3 regions of the Micromonospora sp. WMMD967 genome follow, and region 2 is predicted to be linked to each of the others. Evidence: predicted binding sites of a transcription regulator. Region 2 holds the regulator's gene; each other region holds the start of a gene.
What was found. Region 2 encodes HrcA, which represses chaperone genes, less so after heat shock. Its sites were predicted from a motif close to GGTTNGCACNCTCNNNNNGAGNGTGCNAACC; they were not measured.
Positions count from the first base shown of each region.

Region 1: groES (co-chaperone GroES) is a predicted target of HrcA. The motif match lies at 6,122-6,152, and genes of this name have one in related genera.
Region 3: groL (chaperonin GroEL) is a predicted target of HrcA. The motif match lies at 2,258-2,288, and genes of this name have one in related genera.

Region 1 covers NZ_JARUBK010000001.1:230,745-240,629, reverse strand. The annotation lists gene O7631_RS01115 (ROK family protein) at 1-850, opposite strand, end outside; gene O7631_RS01110 (ABC transporter permease) at 875-2,137, opposite strand; gene O7631_RS01105 (ATP-binding cassette domain-containing protein) at 2,134-2,952, opposite strand; gene O7631_RS01100 (substrate-binding domain-containing protein) at 3,068-4,162, opposite strand; gene ybaK (Cys-tRNA(Pro) deacylase) at 4,340-4,819, opposite strand; gene O7631_RS01090 (methyltransferase domain-containing protein) at 4,830-6,026, opposite strand; gene groES (co-chaperone GroES) at 6,287-6,601, shown strand; gene groL (chaperonin GroEL) at 6,672-8,312, shown strand; gene O7631_RS01075 (molybdopterin-dependent oxidoreductase) at 8,446-9,885, shown strand, end outside.
Region 2 covers NZ_JARUBK010000001.1:6,962,828-6,972,712, forward strand. The annotation lists gene O7631_RS31355 (SDR family oxidoreductase) at 1-665, shown strand, start outside; gene ppk2 (polyphosphate kinase 2) at 738-1,649, shown strand; gene O7631_RS31365 (16S rRNA (uracil(1498)-N(3))-methyltransferase) at 1,654-2,388, opposite strand; gene dnaJ (molecular chaperone DnaJ) at 2,390-3,535, opposite strand; gene hrcA (heat-inducible transcriptional repressor HrcA) at 3,607-4,629, opposite strand; gene O7631_RS31380 (DUF4870 domain-containing protein) at 4,856-5,488, shown strand; gene hemW (radical SAM family heme chaperone HemW) at 5,610-6,833, opposite strand; gene O7631_RS31390 (enoyl-CoA hydratase-related protein) at 6,853-7,662, shown strand; gene O7631_RS31395 (SDR family NAD(P)-dependent oxidoreductase) at 7,752-8,516, opposite strand; gene O7631_RS31400 (hypothetical protein) at 8,851-9,711, shown strand.
Region 3 covers NZ_JARUBK010000001.1:574,198-584,082, reverse strand. The annotation lists gene O7631_RS02805 (GNAT family N-acetyltransferase) at 1-370, opposite strand, end outside; gene O7631_RS02800 (cold-shock protein) at 682-885, shown strand; gene O7631_RS02795 (hypothetical protein) at 1,260-2,210, shown strand; gene groL (chaperonin GroEL) at 2,483-4,105, shown strand; gene O7631_RS02785 (hypothetical protein) at 4,164-4,412, opposite strand; gene O7631_RS02780 (GNAT family N-acetyltransferase) at 4,492-5,424, opposite strand; gene O7631_RS02775 (S8 family serine peptidase) at 5,441-8,074, opposite strand; gene O7631_RS02770 (glycerol-3-phosphate dehydrogenase/oxidase) at 8,356-9,885, shown strand, end outside.

The sequences.
Region 1 (9,885 bases), 6.7 Mb from region 2:
GGCCCCGGGCGTCGGACCGTCCGGCGGCGCGCAGCAGACCGTGCTCGCCGATCTCGGTCTCCCAGCAGCCCCGGGCACCGCACTCGCAGGGCCTGCCGTCGCGGACCACCTTCATGTGTCCGACCTCGCCGCCGTACCCGCCGTGCCCGGTCAGCCGCCGTCCACCGGCGATGATGCCGGCACCCACGCCGACGTCCCCGTACAGGTAGAGGACGTTGTCGCAGCCGGCCGCCACACCTCGGGCGTGCTCGGCGAACGCGGCGACGTCGGCCACGTTGCCGACCGTGACCGGTACGTCGATGCCCAACTCGTCGGCGACCGCCGCGCCGATCGGCTCGTCCACCCAGCCGGTGGTCGGACCGAGCCGGACCAGGCCGTCGTCTCGCCGGACCATGCCGCAGACGGCGACTCCGGCGCCGACGCAGATCGCGTCGGCCGGGACCAGTTGCTGCATCTCCTTGACCGCGCCGGCCAGCAGCGGCGCGGCCTCGGCGGCCAGCAGACCGCGTGGTCGGTCCAGTTCGCGGCGATCCAGGACCGCGCCGCCCAGACCGATCCGGGCGGCGCGTAACCGGTCCACCTCCACCGAGTACGCGTACGCGTAGACCCGGGCCGACTCGGGCCGGACGACAAGTGACGGTCGTCCGGCCCGGCCGGTCTCCTTCGGCGCGCCCTCACTGACCAGCCCCACCGCGGACAGGTCGGCGGTGAGCGCGCCGATGGTGCTGCGGTTGAGGCCCAGTGTGGTGGTCAGTTCGGCCCGTGTGGTCGCCCCATGGACGTGCACGTGTCTCAGCAGGGCACCGAGGTTCTGCCGTCTGACGTCCTCCTGGCTCGGTCCTGGGCGCATCGTGGTGCTACCTCCCGCGGGGGGTCAGCGGGTGCCGGTGGCTGCCGCGCGGCGGCGGGAGAGGGCATCGACGCTGGCGGCGAGCAGCAGGACGACGCCGGTGACCACGTACTTGACTCCCGCGCTGTACCCCATCAGGCCCATTCCGTTTTCGATGACCGCGACGACCGCGCCGCCGAGCACTGCGTCGAGGACACGGCCCTTGCCGCCGAAGAGGCTGGTGCCGCCGATCACCGCCGCGCCGACCGCGTAGAGGAGTACGTTACTGCCCCCCGTGTTCGGGTCGACCGAGTTTGCCCGGCTGGCCGCCACGATGCCACCGACGGCCGCCATGGACGAGCAGATCATGAAGACCGAGATCCGGATCCGGTCGACGTCGATGCCGGCCCGGCGGGCCGCTTCCCGGTTGCCGCCGACGGCGTAGATGTGCCGACCGTAGCTGGTGCGTTGGAGCACGAAGGTCCACACGATCAGCAGCACCGCGATGATCGGCACCACGATCGGCACGCCCTTGAGTGAGCTGATCACGACGTTGCGGCTGCGTTCGAGGTTGAGTACGTACACCGCGGTGACGAGGATGACGGCGAGCCCGCCGATCCGCAGCGCCACCACCGCGATCGGGTCGGTGATCAGACCGCGGGCCACCCGGTTGCGGTGACGCAGCAGTTGCACCGCCGCGTAGCCGACGACCGCGAGCACTGCCAGCGCCCAGCCCAGGGTGGGGGTGAGGTTGCGGTTGGCGATGGCGACCAGCACCTCGTCGCGGACGGAGATGTTGGTGCCCTCCTTCACCAGCAGCAGCACGATGCCCTGGAAGGCGAGGAAGCCGGCGAGGGTGACCACGAAGGACGGAATGCCGATCTTCGCGACGAGCAGGCCGAGGCTGGTGCCGATGACCAAGCCGGTGGCGATCCCGGCGAGCACGGCGACCCACCAGGGGTAGCCGAGCACGGTGACCACATTGGCCAGTACCGCCGCGCAGACACCGCTGGCGAAGCCGGCGGAGAGGTCGATCTCGCCGAGCAGCAGTACGAAGACCAGACCCATCGCGATCAGCGTGACCGCCGCGCCCTGGGTGAAGAGGTTGGCGAAGTTGCCGGCGGACAGGAACGACGACGGCTGCATGATCGCGAAGACGGTGCAGAGCACGATGAGGCCGAGCACCGCGGGTAGCGCGCCGACGTCGCCGCCGCGTACCCGGCTCAGGTAGTTGCGGGCGTGGCTCCCGACGGTCGGCGGCGGTGTGACGGCCGCGGGGCCGTCCTTCCGCACGGCGGTGGTGGTCATCGGGCGCCTCCTGAGATCGAGTCGGCCGGCTGCGGGCCGTCGCCGTTGCTGCCCGGGTCGGCGGCGATGCCGAGCCCGCCCGAGCGCCCGGCGGTGATCAGCTCGACCACCTGCGCGTGGGTGATGTCGGTGGTCTTCACCTGGGCGACCATCTGGCCGAGGTACAGCGCGGCGATCCGGTCGGAGACGGCGAAGACGTCGTTCATGTTGTGGGAGATGAGCACCACGGCCAGGCCGTTGTCGGCGAGACGGCGGACCAGTTCGAGCACCTGGGCGGTCTGTGCCACGCCGAGTGCCGCGGTGGGCTCGTCCAGGATGACCAGCTTGCTGTTCCACAGCACGGCCTTGGCGATGGCCACGGTCTGACGCTGACCGCCGGAGAGGCTTGACACGTGCTGGCGCAGCGAGGTGACGGTGCGGATGGAGAGCCCGGCCAGCGTCTCGGCGGCGAGCTGTTCCATGGTCGGCTCGTCGAGGACGATGCCGCTGCGCTTCTCCCGGCCGAGGAACATGTTCTGCACGATGTCCAGGTTGTCGCAGAGCGCGAGGTCCTGGTAGACGACCTCGATGCCGAGCGCGGCGGCGTCGCGGGGGCTGCCGATGTGCACTGGTTCACCGTTGAACAGGAACTCACCGGCATCGGTGGGGTGGATGCCACTGATGCACTTCACCAGGGTCGACTTGCCGGCACCGTTGTCACCGACCAGTGCGGTGACTTCGCCCGGGTGGACGGTCAGGGCGACGTCGCGGAGCACCTGGACGGGACCGAAGCTCTTGTCGATCCCGCGGAGTTCCAGCAGGGGGGTCGCGGACACGGGGGTCTCCTTCTTAAGGGAGGGTCGGGGCCCGTCCGGCGGGCGCCGCCCGGCACGGGAGGGGTGCTCCCGTGCCGGGCGGCGGTGGTCGTCCCGGCGGGTACTGCGGCGTCGGTCAGCTGATGCCGGCGTCGGCGCAGGCCTTGGCGTACGCCGCGGTGCAGACCTCTTCCTTGGTCACGTAGCCGTCGGCGATGACGTCCTTGACGGTGTCCTTGTAGATGGCCTTCGGGGTGAGCAGCACCGACGGGACGTCGCGGTTGCCCTCGGGGTCCTTGACCGTCTGGCCGGTGTCCTTCTTCTCGCCCTTGGCGAGCGCGATGGCCAGGTCGGACGCGGCCTTGGCCTCTTCCCGGACGGCCTTGTAGACGGTCATGCACTGGTCACCGGCGAGGATGTTCTGCAGGCCCTCGGTGCTGGCGTCCTGCCCGGTCACCGGCACCTTGCCGTTGAGCTTGTTCTTCTTGAGGATCGAGATGGCGGCGTTGCCGAGACCGTCGTTGGCGGCGAGCACGCCGTCGATCTTGCCGTTGGCCTTCGTCAGCTGCTGCTCGAAGATCGTTGCGGCCTGCGCGTTGTCCCACGCCGGCACGGCGTCCTCAGGGCCCTTGACGTATTCCTTGGAGTCGAACTTCGGCTTGAGCACCGAGTCGTAGCCGGCCTTGAACAGGGTGGCGTTGTTGTCGGTGGGGGAGCCGTTCAGGTACGCCACGACGGGGTTCTTCGCGCCCTTTTCGGTCAGGCACTTCGACAGGCCCTCGCCCTGGAGCTTGCCGACGACCTCGTTGTCGAAGCTGACGTAGTACTGGGCGGAGCCGCCGAGGGTGAGCCGGTCGTAGTCGATGGTGGCGACGCCCTGCGACTTGGCCTTGTCGAGCACGGCCTTGCCGGTGCCCGAGTCCAGGTTGACGATCATCAGAACGGTGACGCCGCTGGTGATCATCTGGTCGGCGATGGTCTGGAAGGCGGTCTTGTCGTTCTGGGCGTTCTGGATGTCGTACTGGACCCCGGCGGTCTTGAACGCCTCTTCCAGGAAGCGACGGTCCGCGGTCTCCCAGCGGACGGACGACTTGCTGTCCGGGAGGATCACGCCGATCTTGGGGGTCTTCTTGGAGTCGGTCGAACCAGAGCCGGCGTCGTCGCCGCAGGCGGTCAATCCACCGGTCGCGAGTAGGCCCACGGTGGCGATGGTGAGGATCCCCTTACGCATGTGCAGGGTCCTTTCGGGTGGGGGAGGTGTCGTTTTGTTGTGTCCGGCAACGTATTTCGCGTCACACCGGCTCCACAAGACCGCGCAGGTGCCAAGTTTGTTGGGAGCGATAACAATTCAGCAACGCGACTGTTACTCCCCGGCCATCCCGGAACGGGTCGGCCGTCATGAATGTCGTCAGCGGGTCTGTAGCGGCGCGGTGCGCGCGTCCGTCAGCGCCACCAGATCGGCCGCGGCCAGTTCGAGCTGCAGGCCACGCCGACCAGCCGAGACGTAGATCGTCGGGAGGTCCAGCGCGGAATCGTCCAGCACTGTCGGCAACCGGCGGCGTTGCCCGAGCGGGCTGATCCCCCCGCGTACGTAGCCGGTGGCCCGCTCGGCGACCGCCCGCTCGGCAAGCGTCGCCCGCTTGCCGCCGACCGCCGCCGCGAGCGCCTTGAGGTCCAACTCACCAGTGACCGGGACGACCGCGACGGTGAGCCCACCGTCGACAGCGGTCACCAGCGACTTGAAGACGCGCTCCGGTGCCACGCCGAGCGCCACCGCCACCAACGCGCCGTAGTTCGGGGCGTCCGGCGACACCCGGTACGGGTGGGTGCGATGCGCGATCCCGCGCTTGACCAACAGTGCCGTCGCCGGTGTGCCCTGTCCCGCCACACCGACGACGCTAGACCACCGGCTGCCCGATCAGCACCGTCGGTGCGTTCGCGACCCGGGTGAGCACCAGGCTGGCCGAGGCGTCGCCGGCCAGCCGTAGGTCCCGCCGAAGCTGCTCCGGGGTGAGCGCGGAACCCCGCTTGAGGATCTCCACCCGACCCACCCCGCGATCGCGCAGCAGCGCCCGCAGTCGCTTGAGCGAGAACGGCAGCACGTCGGTGATCTCCAGGCAGCGCGCGTACGGGGTGCGGGTGGGGCGGTCGGCGTAGAGGTAGGCGATGCTCGGGTCGCCGAGGGTCGCGTCCAGTTCGGAGGCGAGTTCGGCGACGAGGTGCGCCCGGACCACCGCCGGGTCCGGGTCGTACAGGTAGCGACGCGTCGGCCCGACAGGTGCCTCGTCGGCGCCCGAGCCGGTGAGCTGGTGGCGGTGGGTCTCGACGCCCCGCTGCCGGTAGAGGGTGGCGCGGCGGGGCACCTCGGCCAGATCACCGCACCAGAGCGCGGCCTCGACCAGGTCGCCGTCCACAGCTACCCACTCCGCCTCCGCGCCGGCCGGGATGAGCCCGTGGTCCAGGCCCGGTGCCACCTTCACGACGGTGTGCGGCACCCGCTCGGCCAACCCTGTGACGAAGTCCCACGGCGGCGAGTAGGCGCGTGGGTCGAAGATCCGACGGCCGGTGCCGGTCGCGCGGCGGGCCGGGTCGCAGAAGACCCCGTCGACCCGGGAGACGTCGAACGCCGTGGCATCCCCGCACTCGACGGTGAACAGGTCGGCCAGCCCGGACGCCGCGGCGTTGGCGGCGGCCATCGCGGCGGTGACCGGGTCGGCCTCCACCCCGTACACCCGGATGCCGGCGCGGGCGGCGGCCAGCGCGTCGGCGCCGAGGCCGCACCCGAGGTCGGCCAGGGTGCGCACACCGGCGGCGTGCAGCCGGGCCGCCCGACGGTCGGCGACGACCCGGCGGGTGGCCTGTTCCAGGCCGGGGCGGGTGAGGAACATCCCGGCGGCGGCCGGGCCGAACTTGCCGACCGCACGGTGGCGCAGCTCGGCCTGGGTGAGCGCCGCGGCGGCCAGCGTCGGCGGCACGCCGGCCGCGCGCAACGCCGAGGCCGCGGCCAGTGGATCACCGCCGGCGAGACCGGCCGCCGCCGTGAGCGCGGCCGACCCCTCGGGGGTACGCAGTGCCGCCAGTTGATCGAGATCCACGCGGTCATTCTCCCGGTCGGACCAGGAATCCTGGCTGGCGGGGCGCGACGCGCTGGCACTCTCCTTGACGGAGTGCTAGCCACGGAATAACCTGCGATTAGCACTCTCACCCTGAGGGTGCCAGCTTCCGGGTCTCACGACCCGGGTGCGCAACGCCAGGCGGACCGGCACCCGCGACGACGGCCCCGCCCGGTGGCATGAGGCAGATTGACGCTGGTCGGCCCCGCCGGCCAGCAACGAAACCAGTACCCCAGGAGGGTATGCCCGTGACTACCGCGACCAAGGTTGCGATCAAGCCGCTCGAGGACCGCATCGTGGTCCAGGCGAACGAGGCTGAGACCACCACGGCGTCGGGCATCGTGATCCCCGACACCGCCAAGGAGAAGCCGCAGGAGGGCACCGTCCTCGCTGTGGGCCCGGGGCGCGTCGACGACAACGGCAACCGGGTTCCGGTTGACGTGCAGGTCGGCGACACCGTCCTTTACTCGAAGTACGGCGGCACCGAGGTCAAGTACGCCGGCGAGGAGTACCTGGTGCTCTCCGCCCGCGACGTCCTCGCGGTCATCGAGAAGTAAGCAACCGATCAGTTCCATTGCCCCGGTCCGGCTCGCCGGGCCGGGGCAATGGCGCTTCGAAGGGACATTAATGGCGAAGATCCTGAGCTTCTCGGACGACGCCCGGCACCTGCTGGAGCACGGTGTCAACGCCCTCGCGGACGCGGTCAAGGTCACCCTCGGCCCGCGCGGGCGCAACGTCGTCCTGGACAAGAAATTCGGTGCGCCGACGATCACCAACGATGGTGTGACCATCGCCAAGGAGATCGAGCTCACCAACCCGTACGAGAACCTTGGCGCGCAGCTGGTCAAGGAGGTGGCGACCAAGACCAACGACGTCGCCGGCGACGGGACCACCACCGCGACCGTGCTGGCCCAGGCGATGGTTCGCGAGGGTCTGCGCAACGTGACCGCCGGGACCAACCCGGCCGGCCTCAAGCGGGGCATCGACGCGGCGGCCGTCAAGGTCTCCGAGGCGCTGCTCGGCCGTGCCGCCGAGGTCACCAGCAAGGAGTCGATCGCGAACGTGGCGACGATCTCCGCGCAGGACGCCACGATCGGCGACCTGATCGCCGAGGCGATGGAGCGGGTCGGCCGCGACGGTGTCATCACCGTCGAGGAAGGCTCCATGCTGACCACCGAGCTGGACGTGACCGAGGGTCTCCAGTTCGACAAGGGCTTCATCTCGCCGAACTTCGTCACCGACCTGGAGAGCCAGGAGTCCGTCCTCGAGGACGCGTACATCCTGGTCACCACCCAGAAGATCTCGGCGATCGAGGAGCTGCTGCCGCTGCTGGAGAAGGTCCTGCAGAACAGCAAGCCCCTGCTGATCATCGCCGAGGACGTGGACGGCCAGGCGCTCTCCACCCTGGTGGTCAACTCGCTGCGCAAGACCCTCAAGGTCTGCGCGGTCAAGGCCCCGGGCTTCGGTGACCGGCGCAAGGCGATGCTCCAGGACATCGCTATCTCCACGGGTGCCGAGCTGGTCGCCCCGGAGCTGGGCTACAAGCTCGACCAGGTCGGCCTGGAGGTGCTCGGCACCGCCCGGCGCGTCGTGGTCGACAAGGAGAACACCACGATCGTCGACGGCGGCGGCCAGAAGGCCGACGTCGCCGACCGGGTGGCCCAGATCCGCAAGGAGATCGAGGCCTCCGACTCCGACTGGGACCGGGAGAAGCTGGCCGAGCGGCTGGCGAAGCTCTCCGGTGGCATCGCCGTCATCAAGGCCGGCGCCGCCACCGAGGTCGAGATGAAGGAGCGCAAGCACCGCATCGAGGACGCCATCGCGGCGACCAAGGCAGCGGTCGAGGAGGGCACTGTCCCCGGCGGCGGCGCCGCTCTGGTGCAGATCCTCTCGGTGCTCGACGACGACCTGGGCTTCACCGGTGACGAGAAGGTCGGTGTCTCGGTCGTCCGCAAGGCGCTGGTCGAGCCGCTGCGCTGGATCGCCCAGAACGCCGGTCACGACGGCTACGTCGTGACGCAGAAGGTCGCCGACCTCGACTGGGGCAACGGCCTCGACGCCGCCAAGGGCGAGTACGTCGACCTGGTCAAGGCCGGCATCATCGACCCGGTGAAGGTGACCCGCAACGCGGTCACCAACGCCGCCTCGATCGCCGGTCTGCTGCTCACCACGGAGAGCCTCGTGGTGGACAAGCCGGAGCAGGCCGAGCCGGCCGCCGCCGGTGGGCACGGCCACGGTCACGGCCACCAGCACGGCCCGGGCTTCTGACCCGGTAGCGACACCCGTTCCGGGGCACACCGTCGTACGGCGGTGTGCCCCGGTCCGTTCTCGCGCTTGTCAGGTCATTACCGAACGCTGACGTTGTTGGCGACCGGGCGAGATGATCGCGCACACTGGGCCGATGAGCACCACGTCGCGGCGTTACGCCGCGCTGGCCGGAGTGACCGCCGCCGCCGTCGCGATCGGGATCGCCGAACCGGTGGCGGTGCTGACCGGTCCCCGGTCGGCGCCCCTGGTAGCGGTGGGCGGCGTGGTCGTGGACGCCGTCCCCGAGTCGCTGAAGCAACTGGCCATCGACGTCTTCGGCACCGCCGACAAGATCGCACTGCTGGTCGGTACGGGCCTGCTGCTGGCAGGGTTCGCCGCGCTGTTCGGTGTGCTGGCGGTCCGTCGGTTGGCGTTCGGCCTGGCCGGCATCGCCGCGTTCGGTGTCATCGGTGTGGCCGCCGCGGTGACCCGCTCCGGTGCGGACGCCTTCGACGCGCTGCCGTCGCTGGTCGGCGCCGGCCTCGGCGCCCTGGTGCTCTGGCTGTTCATCGACGGGCCGTTCGAACTGGACCCGTGGCCGTGGTCCCCACCCACCCCGACCGAGACGCCCGCCGGTCCGGTGCCGACCGATGGCCTGGTGCGGGAGTCACCGGCTGAGCCGTCCTCGGCGGCGCCGCCGGTTGGCGAAGGGTTGCCGGTGACACCCGCCGCGCCCGTGCCGGTGACACCCGCTGCGCCCGTGCCGGTGGCCCCCGTCGGTGCGGACGGCCCCGCCGAGGTCGACCCCGAGTCCCGGCGGCGGTTCCTCACCGGGAGCGGGGCTCTGCTCGGCACCGCAGTGGTGGCCGGCCTCGGTGGGCGCTGGCTGTCCGGACGACGCGGCGTCTCCGCCGCCCGGGACGCGATCCGCCTACCCGCACCGGTCGCCCCCGCCCCGGCCGTGCCGGCCGGCGCGGACCTCTCGCTGGCGCAACTCGCGCCGTACGTCACCCCGAACCTCGGCTTCTACCGGATCGACACCGCGCTGGTGGTGCCGCAGGTCGACCCGGACACCTGGCGGCTACGGATCCACGGTCGGGTCGGCACCGAGCGCACCTACACGTACGCCGACCTGCTGGCCCGGCCGCTGGTTGAGCGATACGTCACGCTGGCGTGCGTCTCCAACGAGGTGGGCGGGGACCTGATCGGCAACGCCCGCTGGCTCGGCGTACCCATTCGGGAACTGCTCGACGAGGTGGACCCGGACGACGACGCCGACCAGGTCGTCGGCCGGTCGGTCGACGGCTGGACCTGCGGCACCCCCACCGCCGCGCTGCGCGACGGGCGGGACGCCCTCCTGGCGGTCGGCATGAACGGCGAGCCGCTGCCGGTCGAGCACGGCTTCCCGGTCCGGATGGTGGTGCCCGGCCTCTACGGCTACGTGTCGGCGTGCAAGTGGGTGACCGAGCTGGAGTTGACCCGGTTCGCCGACTTCGACGCGTACTGGGTGCCGCGCGGCTGGTCCGCCCAGGGCCCGATCAAGACCCAGTCCCGGATCGACGCGCCCCGCCGACGCAACCGGTTGACCCCCGGC
Region 2 (9,885 bases):
ACCACCGCGACTCCGGCGACGCGGCCGAGGAGGTGCGCGGGCGACTCCCCGGCGCCGGGCACGTGGTGGTCCGCGCGGACCTCACCGACCCGGACGCCGTCCGGGCGATGGTGGACCGGGCCGCCGAGGCGCTCGGCGGGTTGGACGTCCTGGTGAACAACGCCGGGACGTACGGCGACCGGGACGACCCGCACCCGATCTTCGGCGCCTCGTACGAGGAGTGGCAGAAGCGCTGGCGGCAGGTGCTGGAGACCAACCTGACCGGTGCCGGCAACGTCATCTGGTGCGCTGCCCAGCACATGCGCGACAGTGGTGGGCGGATCGTCAACGTCTCGTCCCGGGGCGCGTTCCGCGGCGAGCCGCACCAGCCGGCGTACGGTGCCAGCAAGGCGGGGCTGAACGCGTTGGGTCAATCCCTCGCCGTGGCGCTCGCGCCGTACGGCATCACTGTCGCCACTGTCGCGCCGGGCTTCGTGGCGACGGACATGGTCACCGAGTACCTGCACGGTGAGCAGGGCGCGGCGATCCGGGCGCAGAGCCCGTTCGACCGTGTGGGCCGACCGGAGGAGATCGCGGCCGCGGTGCACTGGCTGGCCTCGCCGCAGGCCGAGTGGACGTCCGGGACGATCGTCGACCTCAACGGCGCCTCCTACCTGCGCAGCTGATCCCGCAATCGGCGGCACATCACCTGGTCGAACAGGTGGTTGGGGGTGCGCGGGCGGGTAAGGGCCTTCGACATGGCCGACTCCGCGTTGCTGGACCTCACTGCCGACTACCGGGTGGCCGACGGCCACGACGACGACCCCGTCCTGCTCCGACCCGACGGGACGCCCGTCGAGACCTGGCGCGAGGACTACCCGTACGACGACCGGATGGACCGCGACGAGTACGACCGGGACAAGCGGCTGCTCCAGATCGAGCTGTTGAAACTCCAGGACTGGATCAAGGAGTCCGGAGAGCGGCTGCTGATCATCTTCGAGGGCCGGGACGCGGCCGGCAAGGGCGGCACCATCAAGCGCTTCATGGAGCACCTCAACCCGCGCGGCGCGTCGGTGGTGGCACTCGCCAAGCCGGACGAACGGGAGGCCGGCCAGTGGTACTTCCAGCGGTGGCTGGCGCACCTGCCGGCGGCCGGTGAGATCGTGCTGTTCGACAGGTCCTGGTACAACAGGGCCGGCGTCGAGCGGGTGATGGGCTTCTGTGGGCGCAAGGAGTACCTGGAGTTCCTGCGACAGGCCCCGGAGTTGGAGCGGATGCTGGTGCGCTCGGGCATCCGGTTGGTCAAGTTCTGGTTCTCCGTCTCCCAGAACGAGCAGCGCACCCGGTTCGCGATCCGCCAGGTCGACCCGGTCCGGCAGTGGAAGCTGTCCCCGATGGACATCGCCTCGCTGGACCGCTGGGACGACTACACGGAGGCCAAGGAGGCGATGTTCTTCTGGACCGACACGGCCGACGCGCCGTGGACGGTGGTGAAGAGCAACGACAAGAAGCGGGCCCGACTGGAGGCCATGCGACACGTGCTGAACCGCTTCGACTACGCCGGCAAGGATCCTGAGGTGGTCGGCACACCGGACCCGCAGATCATCGGGAACGCCGGGCTGGACCTGGGGCCGGAGGAGGAGGTCGTGCCGGTGTTCCCGAGGCCCTGAGCGGTCACCAGCGGCCGAGGCGGGTGGCGAGCACGCTGAGCGCGGCCACGCCGGCGGTCGAGGTGCGCAGCACGGCCGGCCCGAGTCGCACCGGCCGGCCGCCGGCCTCGCGGAACGCAGCCAGCTCGGCCGGGGCGATGCCGCCCTCCGGGCCGACCACCAGGACGATCTCACCGGCGGTCGGCAGGTCGGCGGTGGTGAGCCGCTCGTCGGCCTCCTCGTGCAGCACGAACCCGGCGGCGGCACCGGCGATCCGACGGGCCACCGTGGCGGTCGACTCGTCGGGCGAGCCGGCCACCACCGGCAACCACGGCCGGCGGGCCTGCTTGGCTGCCTCCCGGGCGGTCGCCACCCACTTCTCCCGTGCGCGTACGCCCCGGTCACCGCGCCACTGGGTCACCGAGCGCGACGCCGCCCACGGCACGATCTCGTCGACGCCGACCTCGGTCATTGCCTGCACCGCCAACTCGCCCCGGTCGCCCTTCGCGATGCCCTGCACGGTGACGATCCGGGGTACGGGCGCGTCCGCGTACCCCCGGGAGGTGACGGTGACCTCCAGGCTGCCCCGGCCGACGGCCGTGACCACGGCGGCGGCGGTGCCGCCGCGCCCGTCGGCGAGCAGCAACTCCTCGCCGACGCGCAGCCGCTGCACGGTGGCCGCGTGGTGCCCCTCCGGGCCGTCCAGGGTCAGCGCGTCGCCGGTGGGCAGCGCCTCGACCAGGAACAGCGGTGCGGACACCTCAGGCGTGCCCGTTGAACGCGTCGCGCATCCGGGAGAAGAAGCCGCCCTGCTTGGACAACTCGGCGACCTCCTCACCGCGGGTCTTGGCGAAGTCGCGCAGCATCTTCTCCTGGTCCGGGTCGAGCTTGGTCGGGGTCCGCACGTCCAGGTGCACGTAGAGGTCGCCCCGGCCGGTGCCGCGCAGGTGCGGCACGCCCCGGGCGCGCAGTCGCAGCGTGCTGGCCGGCTGGGTGCCGGCCTTGACGTCCACGGTCTCCTCGCTGTCCAGGGTCTTGATGGTCAGCCGGGTGCCCAGCGCCGCCGCGGTCATCGGCACGGTGACCCGGCAGTGCAGGTCGTCACCCTTGCGGGAGTAGACGTCGTGCGGCCGCTCGTGGATCTCCACGTAGAGGTCGCCGGCGGTGCCGCCACCCGGGCCGACCTCGCCCTGCTGGGCCAGCCGGATCCGCATGCCGTCCTCGACACCGGCCGGGATCTTGACGGTCAGCGAGCGGCGGGTGCGCACCCGGCCGTCGCCGGCGCAGGTGGGGCAGGGGTGCGGGATGGTGGTGCCGTAGCCCTGGCACACCGTGCACGGCCGGGCGGAGACCACCTGGCCGAGGAAGGTGCGCTGCACCGACTGCACCTCGCCCCGACCGGCACACGCCTCGCAGGTCGCCAGGTGGGTGCCGGCGGCCGTGCCGGCGCCGGAGCAGGTGGTGCAGAGCACAGCGGTGTCGACGGTGATCGGCGCCTCGACGCCGAACGCCGTCTCGTGCAGGTCGAGTTCGAGTCGCAGGATGGCGTCGGCGCCCGGACGGGTACGCGGGCGCGGACCACGGGCGTTGCCCCCGGCACCGCCGAAGAACGCGTCCATGATGTCCTGGAAACCGACGAACGGGCCCGCGCCACCGGGACCACCGGGGCCTCCCGCGCCACCGCCGCCCGGGGCTAGCGGGTCGCCACCCAGGTCGACGATCTGCCGCTTCCGGTCGTCCGAGAGGACCTCGTACGCGGCGTTGATGTCCTTGAACTTCTCCTGAGCCTCCGGGTCCGGATTGACGTCCGGGTGGAACTGGCGCGCCAGCTTGCGGTAGGCGCGCTTGATCTCGTCATCGGAGGCTTCCCGGCTCACACCGAGAATGCCGTAGTAGTCCCTGGCCACTGCGTTCCGTGTCCTCATGTTCGTCTCGCGTTGCGCCGATCCGGCAGCCGCCGGCCGTCGGCCCTGACTGGTCAGTTCTGGGCCAGCAACTCGCCCACGTAGCGTGCCACGGCGCGCACCGTGGCGATGTTGCCGGGGTAGTCCATCCGGGTGGGCCCCAGCACCCCCAGACCGCCGACGATCGTCGCGCCCGGGCCGTAGCCGGTGCTGACCACCGACGCGGCCCGCAGGTTGTCGAACTCGTTCTCGTCGCCGATCAGCACCCGGGTCGTGCTCGGCTCGGTCTCACCGATGAGTTTGAGGAGCACGACCTCCTCCTCCAGGGCCTCGAGGATCGGCCGCAGGGAACCCTGGAAGTCGAGCAGGCCACCCCGGGTGAGGTTCGCGGTGCCGGCCAGCGCGATGCGTTCCTCGTGCCGCTCGACGAGCGTCTCCAGCAGCACCGTGGAGAGCATCGTCATCATCGGCCGCAGCTGGGCCGGCGCCTCCTCGACCAACGCCTGCACCAGTGGTGGCGTGTCGGACAGCCGGGCTCCGGCCAGCTTTTCGTTGACCAGCCGACGCAGGTCGGTGACGTCGTCGGCGGGCACCGGACCGGGCAGCTCCACCAGCCGCTGCTCCACCCGCCCGGTGTCGGCGATCATGACGAGCATCAGCCGGGTGGTGGAGATCGGCACCAGCTCCAGGTGCCGCACCGAGGAGCGGGCCAGCGACGGGTACTGCACGACGGCCACCTGCCGCGTCAACTGGGCGAGCAGCCGTACCGTGCGGTGCACCACGTCGTCGAGGTCCACCGCCCCGACCAGGAAGCGCTCGATGGCCCGGCGCTCGGCCGGGCTGAGCGGCTTGACCCGGGACAACCGGTCGACGAAGAGTCGGTAACCGCGGTCGGTGGGCACCCGGCCGGCACTCGTGTGCGGCTGCCGGATGTAGCCCTCCTCCTCCAGCACGGCCATGTCGTTGCGGACCGTGGCCGGGGAGACACCGAGCTGGTGCCGCTCGACCAGCGCCTTGCTGCCGACCGGCTCCTGGGTGGAGACGTAGTCCTCGACGATGGCGCGGAGCACGGCGAGTTTGCGGTCGTCGAGACCCATCCTCCGCACCTCCTGTCGCACGTCGGCCGCCGGCTTCCTGAGCCGGCCGGGCCGTCCTGGCACTCGACTGTAGCGAGTGCCAGTCTACGTCGAGGTACCCGTCGACGCGATGATCAACGGCGGCCCGTCGGTGCGGCCCGCGCCACCCCGCCGGACCCGAACGGCCCACACTGCCGGGAGGTGTTCCTCTGGTGCGGCGTTGCCAGATGCCCCTACCGTGACATCCATGACTGAACCTCCTCGCCCTCCCGGCGCGGGTGACCCCGGCAACTACCCGCCGGAGCCGACCTCCCCGGGTTCGTACCCGTCGGCCGAGCCACCCACCGCACCACTGTCCGGGGCACCCGGCCCGGGCGGCTATCCCCCGCCCGGTGGCTATCCGCCGCCCACCGGTGACCAACCGCCGTCAGGTGGCTACCCTCCGGCGGGTGGCTACCCTCCGCCCGGGGGCTATCCCCCGCCCGGCGGCGGCTACCCGACCGGCGGCGCGTACGGCGGCCCCGGCGGCGGCTTCGCCAACAACGAGGACAAGACCTGGGCGCTCGTCGCGCACTTCGGCGGCGCCGCCGGCATGATCATCAGCGGCGGCGTGCTCGGCTGGATCGGCCCACTGGTGGCCATGCTGGCTCGTGGCAACCAGTCCCCCACCGTGCGGACGCACGCCGTGGCGGCGCTCAACTTCCAGCTCATCTGGTCGATCGTCGGCCTCATCGGCTGGGTGCTGTCCTGCATCCTGATCGGCTTCATCGGGGTCGGCGCGGCCATCATCCTCGGCGCCGTGTTCGGCATCATCGCCGGCATCAAGGCCAACGAGGGGCAGCTCTACCGCTACCCGCTCTCCGCGAGCTTCGTCAAGTGAGACCTCGGGCCGGCCGCTCCCCCGGCCGGCCCGCCCCGCTAGGGCCTTTGTCAAGGTCCTCGGTCGAGCCGAGGCGGAGTCCGGGCCCGCCGCACGCCGGCCAGGGGCTTTGGCAGAGGCCCTAGGGCAGCAGGTCGCGCACGACGGCGTCGGCGAGCAGCCGCCCGCGCAGCGTGAGCACGGCCCGGCCGGCCGCGTACTCGTCGGCGGCCAGCAGGCCGTCGGCCAGCGCCCGCTCGGCGCCGGCCCGGCCGGCGGCGTCGAGCACTGTCAACGGCAGGCCGCTGGCGAGGCGCAGCCGCAACATCACGTCCTCCATGTGCGCCTCGTCGGCCGTGAGCACCTCCCGGGCGAGGCCCGGAGACGCGCCGGCGGCCAGCCGCTGGGCGTACGCGGAGGGGTGTTTGACGTTCCACCACCGCACGCCGCCGACGTGGCTGTGTGCTCCCGGCCCCAGCCCCCACCAGTCCGCGCCGGTCCAGTAGAGCAGGTTGTGCCGGCACCGGGCCTCGTCGGTGGCCGCCCAGTTGGAGACCTCGTACCAGGAGAGTCCGGCCGCGTCGAGCGCGGCCTCCGCGGCCAGGTAGCGGTCCGCGGCCACGTCGTCACTGGGGTACGCCAGTTCGCCGCGCCGCATCCGGGCGGCGAGCCGGGTGCCGTCCTCGACGATCAGGGCGTACGCGCTGACGTGGTCCACCCCGGCGACGACCACCTGCTCCAACGAGGCGGCGAAGTCCTCGGCCCGCTCTCCCGGCGTCCCGTAGATCAGGTCCAGGTTCACGTGCTCGAACCCGGCGTCGCGGGCTTCCAGAGCGGCGGCGGTGGCCCGGCCGGCGCTGTGTTTGCGGTCCAGGATCGCCAGCACTCCCGGCGACGCGGACTGCATGCCCAGCGAGATCCGGGTGTAGCCGGCAGCCCGTAGCAGCTTCAACGATTCCGGGGTGACCGATTCCGGGTTCGCTTCGGTGGTCACTTCGGCGTCGGCGGCCAACCCCCAGGTGCGGTCGATGCCGTCGAGGATGCGGGCCAGGTCGTCGGCGGGGAGCAGGGTGGGCGTACCGCCGCCGACGAAGACGGTGTCGACCCGGGGCGGTGGGCTGTCGCCCAGCACCCGGGCGGCGAGCGCCAGCTCGGCCAGGACGGTGTCGGCGTACCCGTCGCGGCTCGCGCCGCCGCCCAGCTCGGCCGCCGTGTAGGTGTTGAAGTCGCAGTAGCCGCAGCGACTGGCGCAGAACGGCACGTGGACGTACACGCCGAAGCCGCGCGCGCCGACCGCCGTGGTGGCGGTGGCGGGCAGCGATCCGTCGACGGGGACGGTCTCACCATCTGGAAGGACGCCGGGCATGGCCACTAGTGTGCCCGGCATGACCTCTCCCGACGTCCTCGTGCGGGTCGCCACGGCCCGTGGGGTGACCACCCTCACCCTCGACAGCCCCCACAACCGCAACGCGCTCTCCACAGGTCTCATGACCCAACTGCTGGCCGGGCTGGGCGACGCGATCGCCGACGAGGCGGTACGGGCGATCGTGCTCGACCACACCGGCCCGGTCTTCTGCTCCGGTGCGGACCTGAAGGAGACGGCCGCCGCGTACGCCAGCGGGACGGTGCCGGCCGGCATGCTCGGTGACGTGCTCGCGGCGATCTGGGAGTGCCCGAAGCCGGTGCTGGCCCGGGTCGGTGGGCCGGCGCGGGCGGGCGGTCTGGGCCTGATCGCCGCCGCCGATCTCGCGGTCTGCGCCGACGAGGCGACGTTCGCGTTCACCGAGGTGCGGATCGGGGTGATCCCGGCGGTGATCTCGGCGACCGTGCTGCCCCGGTTGCACCCGCGTGCCGCGGCCGAGCTGTACCTGACCGGGGACACCTTCGACGGGCGGCGGGCCGCCCAGGTCGGCCTGGTCACGGCCTCCGTGCCCGCCGCCGAGCTGGACGCCGCGGTGCGGGGCTACTGCGATTCGCTGGTGCGGGGCGCTCCCGGCGCGTTGGCGGGCGCGAAGGAGTTGCTGCGCCGGCCGGACACCGCCGAGTTGCGCGCCGACCTGGCCCGGCTGTCCGCCCTGTCGACGAGCTATTTCCTCTCCGACGAGGGGCGCGAGGGGGTCACCGCGTTCCGGGAGAAGAGATTGACTCGATGGGTGGCCGCTCTGGACGGTGGTTCCGCTGATCATGCCGGGTAGGACCAGGGCTCACCGGTCGGCAGACCGGGCCGGCGCGCCCCGGTGACCGTCGTGGGCGCCGCCGGGGTGCGGCGGCGCCCACATTTCGGTCACCACGCGGTCGCGCCGCCGTCGACCGGGTAGTTCGCGCCGGTGATGTAGGACGCCCGGTCGGAGGCCAGGAACACCACCAGTTCGGCGACCTCCTCGGGTTGGGCGAACCGCTTCAGCAGCGTCTTGCCGGTGATCGCGTCCCGGGCCGCCTGGTTGTCCCCCAGGTCGCGCTCACTGGCCGGGCTGATGATGGGCCCGGGGCTGACCGCTACCGCCCGGATGCCGTGCGGCGCGCCTTCGAGAGCGAGTTGTCGGGTCAGACCGATGACGCCGGCGTTCGCCGCGGTGTGGCCGACCATCGGGGGGACGTGCCCGGCGATCGTCCCCGCCATGGAGGCGGCGTTGATGATCACGCCACCACCGCGTCGCACCAGGTGCGGCCAGGCGAACTTCGACACGAAGTACGGAATGTCGAGTTCGCCGGTGATGGTGTAGCGCCAGTCGTCGACCGAGAAGTCGGGCATCGGGCCGAAGCGCAGCGCCGCCGCGTTGTTGTAGACCACGTCGAGCCCGCCGTAGGCGGCGACGGCGTCCTCGACGAGTGTGCGCACCTGTTCCGGGTCGGTGAGGTCGACCGGCGCGATGCCCGTCATTTCACCGCCGGCGGCGCGAACGAGTTCGACAGTCTCGTTGTTGCCGTCGACCTGGATGTCGGCTCCGACGACCTTCGCGCCTTCCCGCGCGAAGATCTGCGCGGCGACGCGTCCCAGACCGCCCCCGGTGCCGGTGACGAGTACGACCTTGCCGTCGAGCGTTCCCATGGAACTCCTCCTTGCTCCGTGACCGGTCCGGTCGCCTGGATCGGCGGCCGGGCGAGTCAGCGATTGACATGTCAACCCGGGTAACCCCTTGACCGGTCAACCACTTCCCGGTGAGCCAAGGCCGTGACCGATGCGACATGGCCACGCACGGTGCTGGCGGCGGACGGGCAGGGCGCATGCCAGATGCCCCGATTGTCGGCCATTCGGCAGGTGAGACCGGGCGCAAAGCGGGAAAGTCCCGATCGGCACGCCTCGGCAGAGCCGGTCCCGAACCGCTCAGACGACCCGGAGAGGGCCCCGGGGGACGTACGCTTGTCGGACTGTCGATCTGGGGGTGTGGGTGCGAACTCGGGCAGCCGTGGCGGGTGGAGTGGTGCTCATCCTCGTCGCCGTGATCGCGATCTGGCTCGTCGTACGACAGGTCGGTGACCGCCTCCAGTTGCCGCTGGCAACGCGGAAGTGCACGGTGCAGGCCGACGGCCGGGTCGCACTCGACGCCGACCAGATGGCCAACGCGGCGACCATCGCGGCGATCGGGGCCCAGCGCAAGATGCCCGAGCGGGCCGTGGTGGTCGCGTTGGCCACCGCGTACCAGGAGTCGGGGCTGCGCAACCTCGCCGACGGCGACCGCGACTCGGTCGGCCTGTTCCAGCAGCGGCCGAGCCAGGGCTGGGGCACCCCGGCGCAGATCCGCGACCCGCGCTACGCGGCCAACCGCTTCTACGCGGCGCTCAAGAAGGTGCGCGGCTGGGAGAAGATGCGCGTCACCGACGCCGCCCAGCGGGTCCAGCGCTCCGCCTTCCCGGAGGCCTACCAGAAGTGGGCCGACGACTCCGAGGTGCTCAGCCGAGCCCTGCTGGGAGACGCCACCGGTGCGGTCGCCTGCACTGTGGGGCGCACCCCGGCAATGCACGGCGCGGCGGCGGCCGCGCAGTTGACCCGCAACCTGGTGCTGGACTGGGGGTTGAAGGGCACCGACCCGAGCGACCCGACCGGGTTGGCGGTCACGCCGGAAGACCAGCGCGACGGCTGGCGGTACGCGCACTGGCTGGTGTCGCACGCACAGGACCACGGGGTGAAGCGCGTCCGCTTCGGCGACCTGGAGTGGACCGCGCGAGCGGGCACCTGGGGTCGGGCGAACGGCGGGCAGAACCCCGCCGGACAGGTCGTCGCCGAGGTGTTCAACGAGGGCTGACCGACCCGGATCTCTTAACCGGCAGTCACCGCACAATCGGACAAGTGCCCATCAAAGGCTGTATCGATCACGAAGATCTCACTCTCCGCAGTTCTCCCGCTGCACGGGGTCCCGCCGCGGCCCACGCATCGAAGACCTCCTCCCCGAGGCCTTGTCCGTCGCGTTACGATCGGC
Region 3 (9,885 bases), 6.4 Mb from region 2:
AGGCGGCCACACCGTCGATCAGCTCGCGGAGCAGGCCGCTGCCCCGCCAGGTCGGCGTGACGTACACGGCGTAGATCACGGTCAGCCCCGCCTCGGCCGGAGCGATGGTGCCGCCGGCGTGCCCGACCAGCCGTCCACGGCCCGGGTCCGCGACGAACTGCGCGTTGTTCGGGCCGGCGGAGGTGTACGCGACCCGCGCGGCGTACTCGGCGTGGGATCGGGCCGCCGCGTCCGCGATCGTCTCCAGGAAGGCCAACGGCGCGTCGGCGAGCATCTCCAGGCGCAGCGCCCGCATCCGGGCGGCGTCCATCGGCCGAACCCGGCGGATCTCCGCCTGCCGCAGGCCGGGCGAACCGGTGTCGATGGTCATGTCCGCATGCCTACCACAGGGGCGGACCCGGTTTCCGGTCCGCCTCTTCCGCCGGCGGTATCCCATGCGCCCTGACCGGGATCCACCATCCTGGATCCCGGTGGATCGGAAAACCGGTCCGCCGACATGATCCAGCCGCACTGAAATATGCCCGATTTGTGGTCGTGCACGGCTGTCACTCCTCGTGTAGCGTGCGATTTCGGTCACCGCTTTCAATGGCCGTCATCGATTGCTGAGGCGGTGCTCCGATGGCGTCCGGCTGTGCCGTGCGCCGGGCAGGCAACGCCGCGCAGAGTGAGGGAAGTGGCACCGTGGCACAGGGTTCCGTGAAGTGGTTCAACGCCGAAAAGGGTTACGGCTTCATCGCCGTCGACGGCGGTCAGGACGTGTTCGTCCACTTCTCCGCGATCGAGATGGACGGCTACAAGGCGTTGGAGGACGGCCAGCGGGTGGAGTTCGAGATCGCGCAGGGCCAGAAGGGTCCGCAGGCGGAACACGTACGCGTCATCGGCTGAATGTCGCGCACCCGCAGCCCCGCGCGTCGGGGCAGCGGCACGGGCGCGCAACCGGGAAGATCGTGAACCGTTCCAGCCGATGCTGAGGAGCGTTCATGACCGACCAGCCACCCTCGTCCATCCCACCCTCCGGGCCGGCTGAGCCGGGCCCGTCCGACCCGACCCAGAGCCAACCCGGCCCTGCCGGTCCGCCGCCAGCTGGGGAGCCAGGCGTGCCGCCGGGCAGTCCTCCTCCGGGGTCGGACCCGGCGCAGGGTGCCTGGGGTGCGGGCGGGCCGGGCCCGGATCCCGCGCAGGCTTCCTGGGCTGCGGGCGGTCCCCCGCCGGGTGCGGATCCGGGGCAGGGCGCCTGGGGTCCGCCCCCGCAGGGCTGGGTGTTTCCGCCCACCGGGGGCTACCCACCCGGGGCCGGTCCCTACGGCGGGCAGCAGTGGCAGCCTGGGCCGCCGGTCGGGTGGTACCCGCCCGGTTACGGCTTCGACCCGAACGATCCCCTGGTCACCCCGCCCGGTTTCGGCATCGGTGGCTGGTTCAACAGGTGCGGGGGAGCCCTGCGCCGGGGCTGGCGGCAGTTGGTGCCCATCATGCTGCTCACCCAGGTGTTGCCCGCGGCGGTGCTGTCGGTGATCTCTCTCGGGTTGGACCCGTCGGCCACCTGGGCTGCCGAGGTCGAGACGAGTTCGACAGCGGCGCTGCCGGACAACTTCGTCGCGGAGCTGGCGGGTCTCCTGGCCGTGCTGGTCGGCGGGAGTCTGGTGATCGGCCTGGTGCAGGCCGTCGGGTGGGCCGCCGGCAGCTGGGTGATCACCCGGCAGGCCATCGGTCAGCCGGCCGGCCTCGACTCCGCGCTGCGCTACGGCCTCCGTCGGGCGCTCGGGCTGTGGGGCTGGACCCTGCTGGTCAGTCTGCTCATCGGCATCGGAGTCTGCTTCTGCGTCCTACCGGGCATCTACCTGGCGTTCGCGCTGAGCATGGCCGGCCCGGTCTACCTCTTCGAGCGCCACAACCCGATCGGCCGATCCTTCCGGATGTTCCACGACCGGCTCGGCCTGCTGCTCGGTCGGGTGGCGCTGGTGGCCCTCGCGGTGATCGTCGTCAGTTTCGTCGCCAGCGCCCTGGAGGGGGTCGCCACCTCCGGCTTCGGTCCGGATCCCTTCGCCTCGGCGGGCACCGCGATCGGCGCGGTGGTGGTGATCGGAGTCACCGCGGTGCTGGCCCTGCCGGCCCACCTCGCCCAGTTGATCGGTCTGCTGCTGACGTACACCGAGCAGCGCGCCCATGAGGCGCCGGTGAACGCTGCCGGACTGGCCACGGAACTCGGCTGAGCGGCCTCATCGTGCTTGCACTCGGCAGGGGAGAGTGCTAAACAAGTCATTGGCACTCGCATACCGTGAGTGCCAATGGTCGGGACGGTGGGGCCAGGTTGCACCGGCGTGGAGACGCCGGGGCGGCACATGGCCGGTCGTCGCGGGCTATCCGGCCCGGCCGAAGGACGTCGTCGTCGCCAGGTGGCGACGTCCCAAGGTGCGTACACCAGGCGGCCCATCCGAGGCACACATCTCGGGTGGCCCGTGAGTGTCCAGGAGGACAACGCCGTATGGCCAAGATGATCGCGTTCGACGAAGAGGCGCGCCGCGGCCTCGAGCGGGGCATGAACCAGCTCGCCGACGCCGTAAAGGTGACCCTCGGCCCCAAGGGCCGCAACGTCGTGCTCGAGAAGAAGTGGGGTGCCCCCACCATCACCAACGATGGTGTGAGCATCGCCAAGGAGATCGAGCTCGAGGACCCGTACGAGAAGATCGGCGCTGAGCTGGTCAAGGAGGTCGCCAAGAAGACCGACGACGTTGCCGGTGACGGCACGACGACGGCGACCGTCCTGGCCCAGGCCCTGGTTCGCGAGGGCCTGCGCAACGTGGCCGCCGGCGCCAACCCGATGGCCCTGAAGCGGGGCATCGAGGCCGCGGTCGCGAGCGTCTCGGAGGAGCTGTCCAAGCTCGCCAAGGACGTCGAGACCAAGGAGCAGATCGCCTCCACCGCCTCCATCTCCGCTGGCGACAGCACCGTCGGCGAGATCATCGCCGAGGCGATGGACAAGGTCGGCAAGGAAGGCGTCATCACGGTCGAGGAGAGCAACACCTTCGGACTGGAGCTGGAGCTCACCGAGGGTATGCGCTTCGACAAGGGCTACATCTCGGCCTACTTCATGACCGACCCGGAGCGTATGGAGGCCGTCTTCGACGACCCGTACATCCTGATCGCCAACAGCAAGATCTCGTCGGTGAAGGACCTGCTCCCGATCCTGGAGAAGGTCATGCAGTCGGGCAAGCCGCTGCTGATCATCGCCGAGGACCTGGAGGGCGAGGCTCTCGCCACCCTGGTGGTCAACAAGGTCCGTGGCACCTTCAAGTCGGTCGCCGTCAAGGCGCCGGGCTTCGGTGACCGCCGCAAGGCCATGCTGACCGACATCGCCATCCTCGCCGGTGGCCAGGTCATCAGCGAGGAGGTCGGCCTCAAGCTCGACGCCGCCAGCCTCGACATGCTGGGCCGCGCCCGCAAGGTCGTGGTGACCAAGGACGAGACCACCATCGTCGACGGTGCCGGTGACGCCGAGCAGATCCAGGGTCGGGTCAACCAGATCCGGGCCGAGATCGACAAGAGCGACTCCGACTACGACCGGGAGAAGCTGCAGGAGCGGCTGGCCAAGCTGGCCGGCGGCGTTGCGGTCATCAAGGTCGGCGCGGCCACCGAGGTCGAGCTCAAGGAGCGCAAGCACCGCATCGAGGACGCCGTTCGCAACGCGAAGGCCGCCGTCGAGGAGGGCATCGTCCCGGGTGGTGGCGTCGCGCTGGTCCAGGCCGGCAAGACCGCCTTCGACAAGCTCGACCTGGTCGGCGACGAGGCGACCGGTGCGAACATCGTCAAGGTCGCGCTGGACGCCCCGCTGCGGCAGATCGCCGTCAACGCCGGCCTCGAGGGCGGCGTCGTGGTGGAGAAGGTCCGTAACCTCGAGTCGGGTCACGGCCTCAACGCCGCCAACGGCGAGTACGTCGACCTGCTGGCCGCGGGCATCATCGACCCGGCCAAGGTGACGCGCTCCGCGCTGCAGAACGCCGCTTCCATCGCGGCGCTGTTCCTCACCACCGAGGCAGTTGTCGCGGACAAGCCGGAGAAGACCCCGGCTGCCCCGGCTGGCCCGGGTGGCGGGGACATGGACTTCTGAGTCCAGTTCCGACACACCGAACGGGGCGGGCCGCTGACGCGGTCCGCCCCGTTCGTCGTCAGGTCGGTAGGGGGCGCTGGTTGCGCCGTTTCTGCGTCCGGTCGTACGGCGGCAGCAGCTGGATCGGGGCGTCCACCATCTCGCGTGGCTCCTCGACCACCGGCGGCTCCCCGTCGGTGGTCATCTCGGCGAGTTGCTCGGCATCGCCGTAGTCGAGCCGGTCGAACGGCAGTTGGCCGGGGAGCTCGCCGACCGGTTTCCAGGTGATCGGCGGGCCGTCCTCGGTCTGGTCGTCATCCGTGGTCATGGCTGCCTCCTCTACCGAAACGGTAGGGGGCGTCGATGCCCCGATGCGGGCGAATGGATCCATGTCCCGTTTGACGTGTTTATTCCGTCAACGTCCGTCGGTACAGGAAGAAGACCCGCTCGATCCAGGCGCCCGCGCTGCCCGAGTAGAACGGCACCGGGCCCACCCAGCCGATCTGCGCCCGATCCAGCCCGGCCGCCTGCTGATCCCGGAGGCAGCGCCGCAGCAGCACTCCACCGATGCCCGAGCCCTCGGCCGCCGGCGCGGTGCCCATCGGCCCGAACCAGCTCGGCCGCGACGACCCGTACGCGGCGAAGCCGAGCACCTCGCCATCCCGCTCCGCCAGGTGGCAGCCGGCACCGTCACGACCCACGGACCCGGTCAACTCGCCGTCCCACGTACCGCCGAAGGTGGACCGGGCGAACGCGGTGAGCGCCGCCAAGTCCCTCGGCCCCGCCCGGCGTACTGTCACGCCCTGGTCGGCCAGCCGACGCTCCGCCGCCTCCGTGGACCGCAGTGCCGGCGACTCGTCGTACGACAGGTCGGCGGTCATGTTCCAGGCGGTCCGGTCCTGCTGGTAGCCCAGCGCGAGGGCGGCGCACACCGCCGGCGTGTAGCGGACGTCGATGCCCGGCCACGCGTAGTACGGCGGGTTCCCGGCCAGCAGCACCTCGGTCACACCGCGCTCGGCGAGCACCTGCTCGGCCCGGCGCAGCAACGAACGGCCGACGCCCCGGCGGCGGTGCTGCGGGAGGACCGCGACCAGGTCGACGTGCCCGATGCCCGGCTCGGACGACGACTCCGAGCAGATCAACGCCCCGACCAAGTCCGCACCCCGGTACGCGCCCAGCCCCACCACCCGCCGGTCGCGGGCGGCCCGAGGCCAGAGCACGTCCACGACGGGTGCCGCCTCGGCGGCGTCCTCGGGCAGGTCGAGAGCCTGCTCGCAGAGCCGCACCACGGCGGGGATCAGGTCGGCGCTCAGCTCGGTGACGGTGATCTCGGCGTCCATGGTCGCCGACCCTAGATCACCGGGTATTGGGTCGCACCCCCGCGGCGGCGCTGACCGCGGCGAACGCGTCGACCTGGCCGGCGCCGGTGACGTTCGACGGAGTGCCGCAGTCGTCGGACGGGTTGCGGGAGCGGTACGTCGGCGTGGCCGCCGTGGCGGTGTCCCGCAGGATCTGCCGGGTCCGGGACAGGTCGCCGACCAGAGCCGGGTTCGCCGACCACATCAGTGCGACCACCCCCGCCACCTGCGGGGTCGCCATCGAGGTGCCGTCCAGCGCCGCGTACGTGCCACCCGGCATGGCCGACACCACACCCACACCCGGTGCCAGCACGTCCGGCTTACCCACGCCCGGAACCGGCCCCCGCGAGGAGAACTCGGCGACCCGTCCCTGCGGGTCCACCGCGCCCACGGTCAGCACGTCGGGGAACGGGGCCGGCGGGTCGTCGATCGACGCGCACCACGGGCCGGTGTTGCCGGCCGCGGCGACCACGAAGATCCCGGCGGCGTCCAGCGCCGCGGTGGCCGGTCGCAGCACACGCCGGTCGCACCCCTCGATGGGTGGGCAGCCCCAGGAGTTCGTCAGCACCTGCGGCGCGCGCTCCGGGCGGCCGTCCGTGAACGGGTCACCACCGGTCGGGAAGGGTGCCAGCATGAACTGGAGGCAGTCCAGGTAGTGCCCGGGGCTGCCGAGGTTGCGGTCCAGGTTGACGCAGCCCACCCACTGCGCGTCCGGGGCCACCCCGATGCCGTCCCGCCCGACCGCGCTGCCGACCGTGTGGGTGCCGTGCCCGCCCTGGTCGGTGGGGCTGCGGGTGCCGTCCCACGGGTCGTACCAGGAGTCGTCGCCACCGCGGAACTGCGCTCGCAGCGCCGGGTGGGTGCCGTCCACCCCCGAGTCGGAGCTGCCGACCACGATGCCCGACCCGGTCACCCCGAGCTGGGACCAGACCTTGTCGGCACCGATCTGGCTGATGTTCCACTCCGGACCGGTGGGCTTGGGCGCGGTGCCCCGGCTCTGCCCGGCCGGGGCCGGCAGTGGGCGGAGGCGTTGGCTGACCAGCACCCGGTCCACCTCCGGCCGGCGGGCGAGCCACGCGCGCACCGCCGGGCCGCCGTCCACCTCGACGGCGTTCACAAGGTAGTACGACACCGGGTCGAGTCGGAGTCGGTTCAGCTCCCGGACCAGGTCGGCCTGGCTCTGCTCGGCGGTCGCCACCAGCCGCCGGTAGACCTCCGTCGCCCGGGCGTCCCGCCCGGCCCGACCCGCCGCGCCGGTCGGCAGACCGGTCAGGTCCGCCTGCGCGCGTAGCACCACGAGCAGGCGCTCGCCGTAGAGGCCGGGCTGGCCGGGGCCGAGGTCGACCACGCCGAACGCCACCACCAGCACCACGGCGGCCACCGCGGCGACCCGACGGTTCGGGGTACGCGCCGACCGCCGGGCGAGCAGCACCGCGTACCCGATGGCCACCAGGACGGCGACGACGAGCCCGGCGCCGGTGGCGGCCGCCACCCAGAACGGAACGTCCCGGGTACCGATCAGCAGCAGGCTGATCTCTTCCGGGTCGGTGAAGGCGAGCGGGCCGAGCGCGGTCAGGCCCACGAGCCAACCGGTCGCCGTCCGGCCGGCGCGTGCGGCGTCGACCGGGTCGACAGTGGGCCGCCAGGCCGCAGCCCACAGAGCGGCCAGTGCGAAACCCACCGGCGGCAGGGTCCACAACGCGGGCAACTGCGCGCCGGACTGACCGGTGCCGGCCGCGAGCAGCAGCAGCGTCACCCCGGCGACCAGCCCTCCGACCAGCACCAACCGGCCCGGGCGAGGTGGTCGGCCGACCGCGAACCGGGACCAGAACGCGGCGTCCAACAGGGTCGCGGCCAACACTCCGAGCGCGGCGGACGCCAGCAGCGCGAGCAACGTCTCCAGGAGCCCGCCGAGCGCACCCAGCCAGGCCCACGGCAGCAGCGTCGCCAACCCGGCCGCGACCGCGAGCAGCGGCACCGGCCCGGGTCGGCGTGCACGCCCGGCCGGCTCTGCCCCGACCTCGGCCTCGGTCCGCGCGGTGTCGTGGGCTTGGGTCCGCGCGGTGTCGTGGGCTTCGGCCTGCGCGGTGTCGGTCCCGGTCCGCGCGGTGTCGTGGGCTTGGGTCCGCGCGGTGTCGTCGGCCTCGGTCCGTGTGGCCTCGCTGTTGTCGGTGGGTGCCGTGCCGCTGACCGCTTCGGCTGGTCCCTGGTACGCCTGCCGGCCTGTCGACCGGCGAACGACGAGCGCGGTGAGCGTGGCCACGGCGGCCAGCGCGGCGAGGTACGCCTCGTGGTGCACCGGCGGCACGACCCGCAGCGCGGTGAGCACCCCCAGTGCGACGGCCCCGACGAACCAGACCCGCCCGATGGCCCGGACCGTTGTCGACCGGGGCACGACGGCCAGTAGCAGGGCGGGCGTGCCCACCAGCACGACGGCGGCCAGGCCGAGGACCGGCCAGAGCCAGCCGACCCGATCCCGTCCGAAGCCGAGCAACACCTGGTCGGTGACCCAGCCGCCGGACTGGACGGCCACGGTGACGGCGACGGTCCAACAGCCGACGAACACTGCCGCCACCGCGGGCCAGGGGGAGCTGCGGCGGTTGAGTCCGGGGTACGAAGGCTGACCGTGCATCCGAGAACCTTACGACCACGACGAAGGGTTTCGACCCGACCGCCGGTTCGTGGGGTACCAGAGCCGTGCAGATCTTGGACAGTTTCCGTCAGCCGCGGACGGAAACTGTCCAAGATCTCCGGTCGGGCGGCCTGCCACGAAGGCGGACGGGTTGATCATGGGCAGGCTCGGGGCGGGGCGGGGCGCGGCGGGGCGCGGCGGCGGGAGGCGTCGGGGCGGCCGGGCGCGCTTCGGGTCGGGCGACGAATGTCGACAGGCTGGCACGGGGTTACCGTGGACGGGTGCGTGACCCGAATGTCTCCCGATCCGTCGCCGGCCAGCTGTCGCCGGTCCGCCGTGCGTCCGACCTGCGTCGACTGCGCGCCGAGCGCTTCGACGTGCTGGTCATCGGGGGCGGGGTGACCGGTGCCGGCGCGGCCCTGGACGCTGCGTCCCGGGGCCTCAAGGTGGCCCTCGTCGAGGCGCGCGACCTCGCCGCCGGCACCTCCAGCCGGTCCAGCAAACTCATCCACGGCGGCCTGCGCTACCTGGAGCAGTTGGAGTTCCACCTGGTGCACGAGGCTCTCACCGAGCGCGGCCTGCTCGCCACCCGGCTCGCGCCGCACCTGGTGCGTCCCGTGCCGTTCCTGGTGCCGCTGCCGGCCGGGCGGGGCCTGCGCGACCTGCCGGCCCGGATCTTCCGCCGCTCGTACTACGGCGCGGGCGTGGCCACCTACGACGCCTTCGCCGGACTCTTCGGCGGCGGCCGGGGGATGCCGCTGCACCGGCACCTGACCCGGGAGGGCGCCCGCCGGATCTTCCCGAGTCTGCGGGCCGACGCGCTGGCCGGGGCGATCCGCTACTACGACGGGCAGGTCGACGACGCCCGCCTGGTGGTCACCCTGGCCCGCACCGCGGCCAGCCTCGGCGCGACAGTGGTGAGCAGCGCCCGTGCCGTCGGGCTGATCCGGCAGGCGCGTGAGGTGACAGGTGTGCGCGTACGCGACCTGGAGGCGCCGGCCGGCTCACCGGACGCGGAGTTCGAGGTGCACGCCCGCACGGTCATCGCCGCCACCGGCGTGTGGAGCGACGACATGTCCCGGATGCTCAACGACGTGGGCCTGCGGCCCGGCATCCGGGTGCGCGCGTCCAAGGGGGTGCACCTGGTGGTGCCCCGGTCGGCGATCACCGGTGAGACGGGGCTCATCCTGCGTACGGCGAAGTCGGTGCTCTTCGTCATCCCGTGGGGCGGGCACTGGATCATCGGCACCACGGACACCGACTGGCGGCTGGACCGGTCCCACCCGGCGGCCTCCGCGAGCGACATCGACTACCTCCTCGAACAGGTCAACACCGTGCTGGACCGTCCGTTGACCACCGCCGACATCGAGGGCGTCTACGCGGGGCTGCGGCCGCTGCTGGCCGGCGAGGCCGACTCGACCTCGAAGCTCTCCCGCGAGCACGCGGTCTTCGAGCCGATGCTCGGGTTGCTGCTGGTCGCCGGTGGCAAGTACACGACGTACCGGGTGATGGCCTCCGACGTGGTCGACCGTGCGGCCCGCAGGCTCGGTGGGACCCGCCCGTCCCGTACCGCCGACCTGCCGCTGCTGGGCGCCGACGGGTACCCGGCGATGTGGCGGGACCGGGCCGACCTGGCTCGCCGGCACGGCGTGCCGGTGGGTGTGGTGGAGCACCTGCTGGAGCGGTACGGCAGCCTCACCCTGGACCTGCTGGCGCTTGTCGACGCCGATCCGCTGCTCGCGTCTCCGCTGGCGGGTGCTCCGGAGTATCTGGCGGCCGAGGTCGCGTACGCGGCGCGGGCCGAGGGTGCG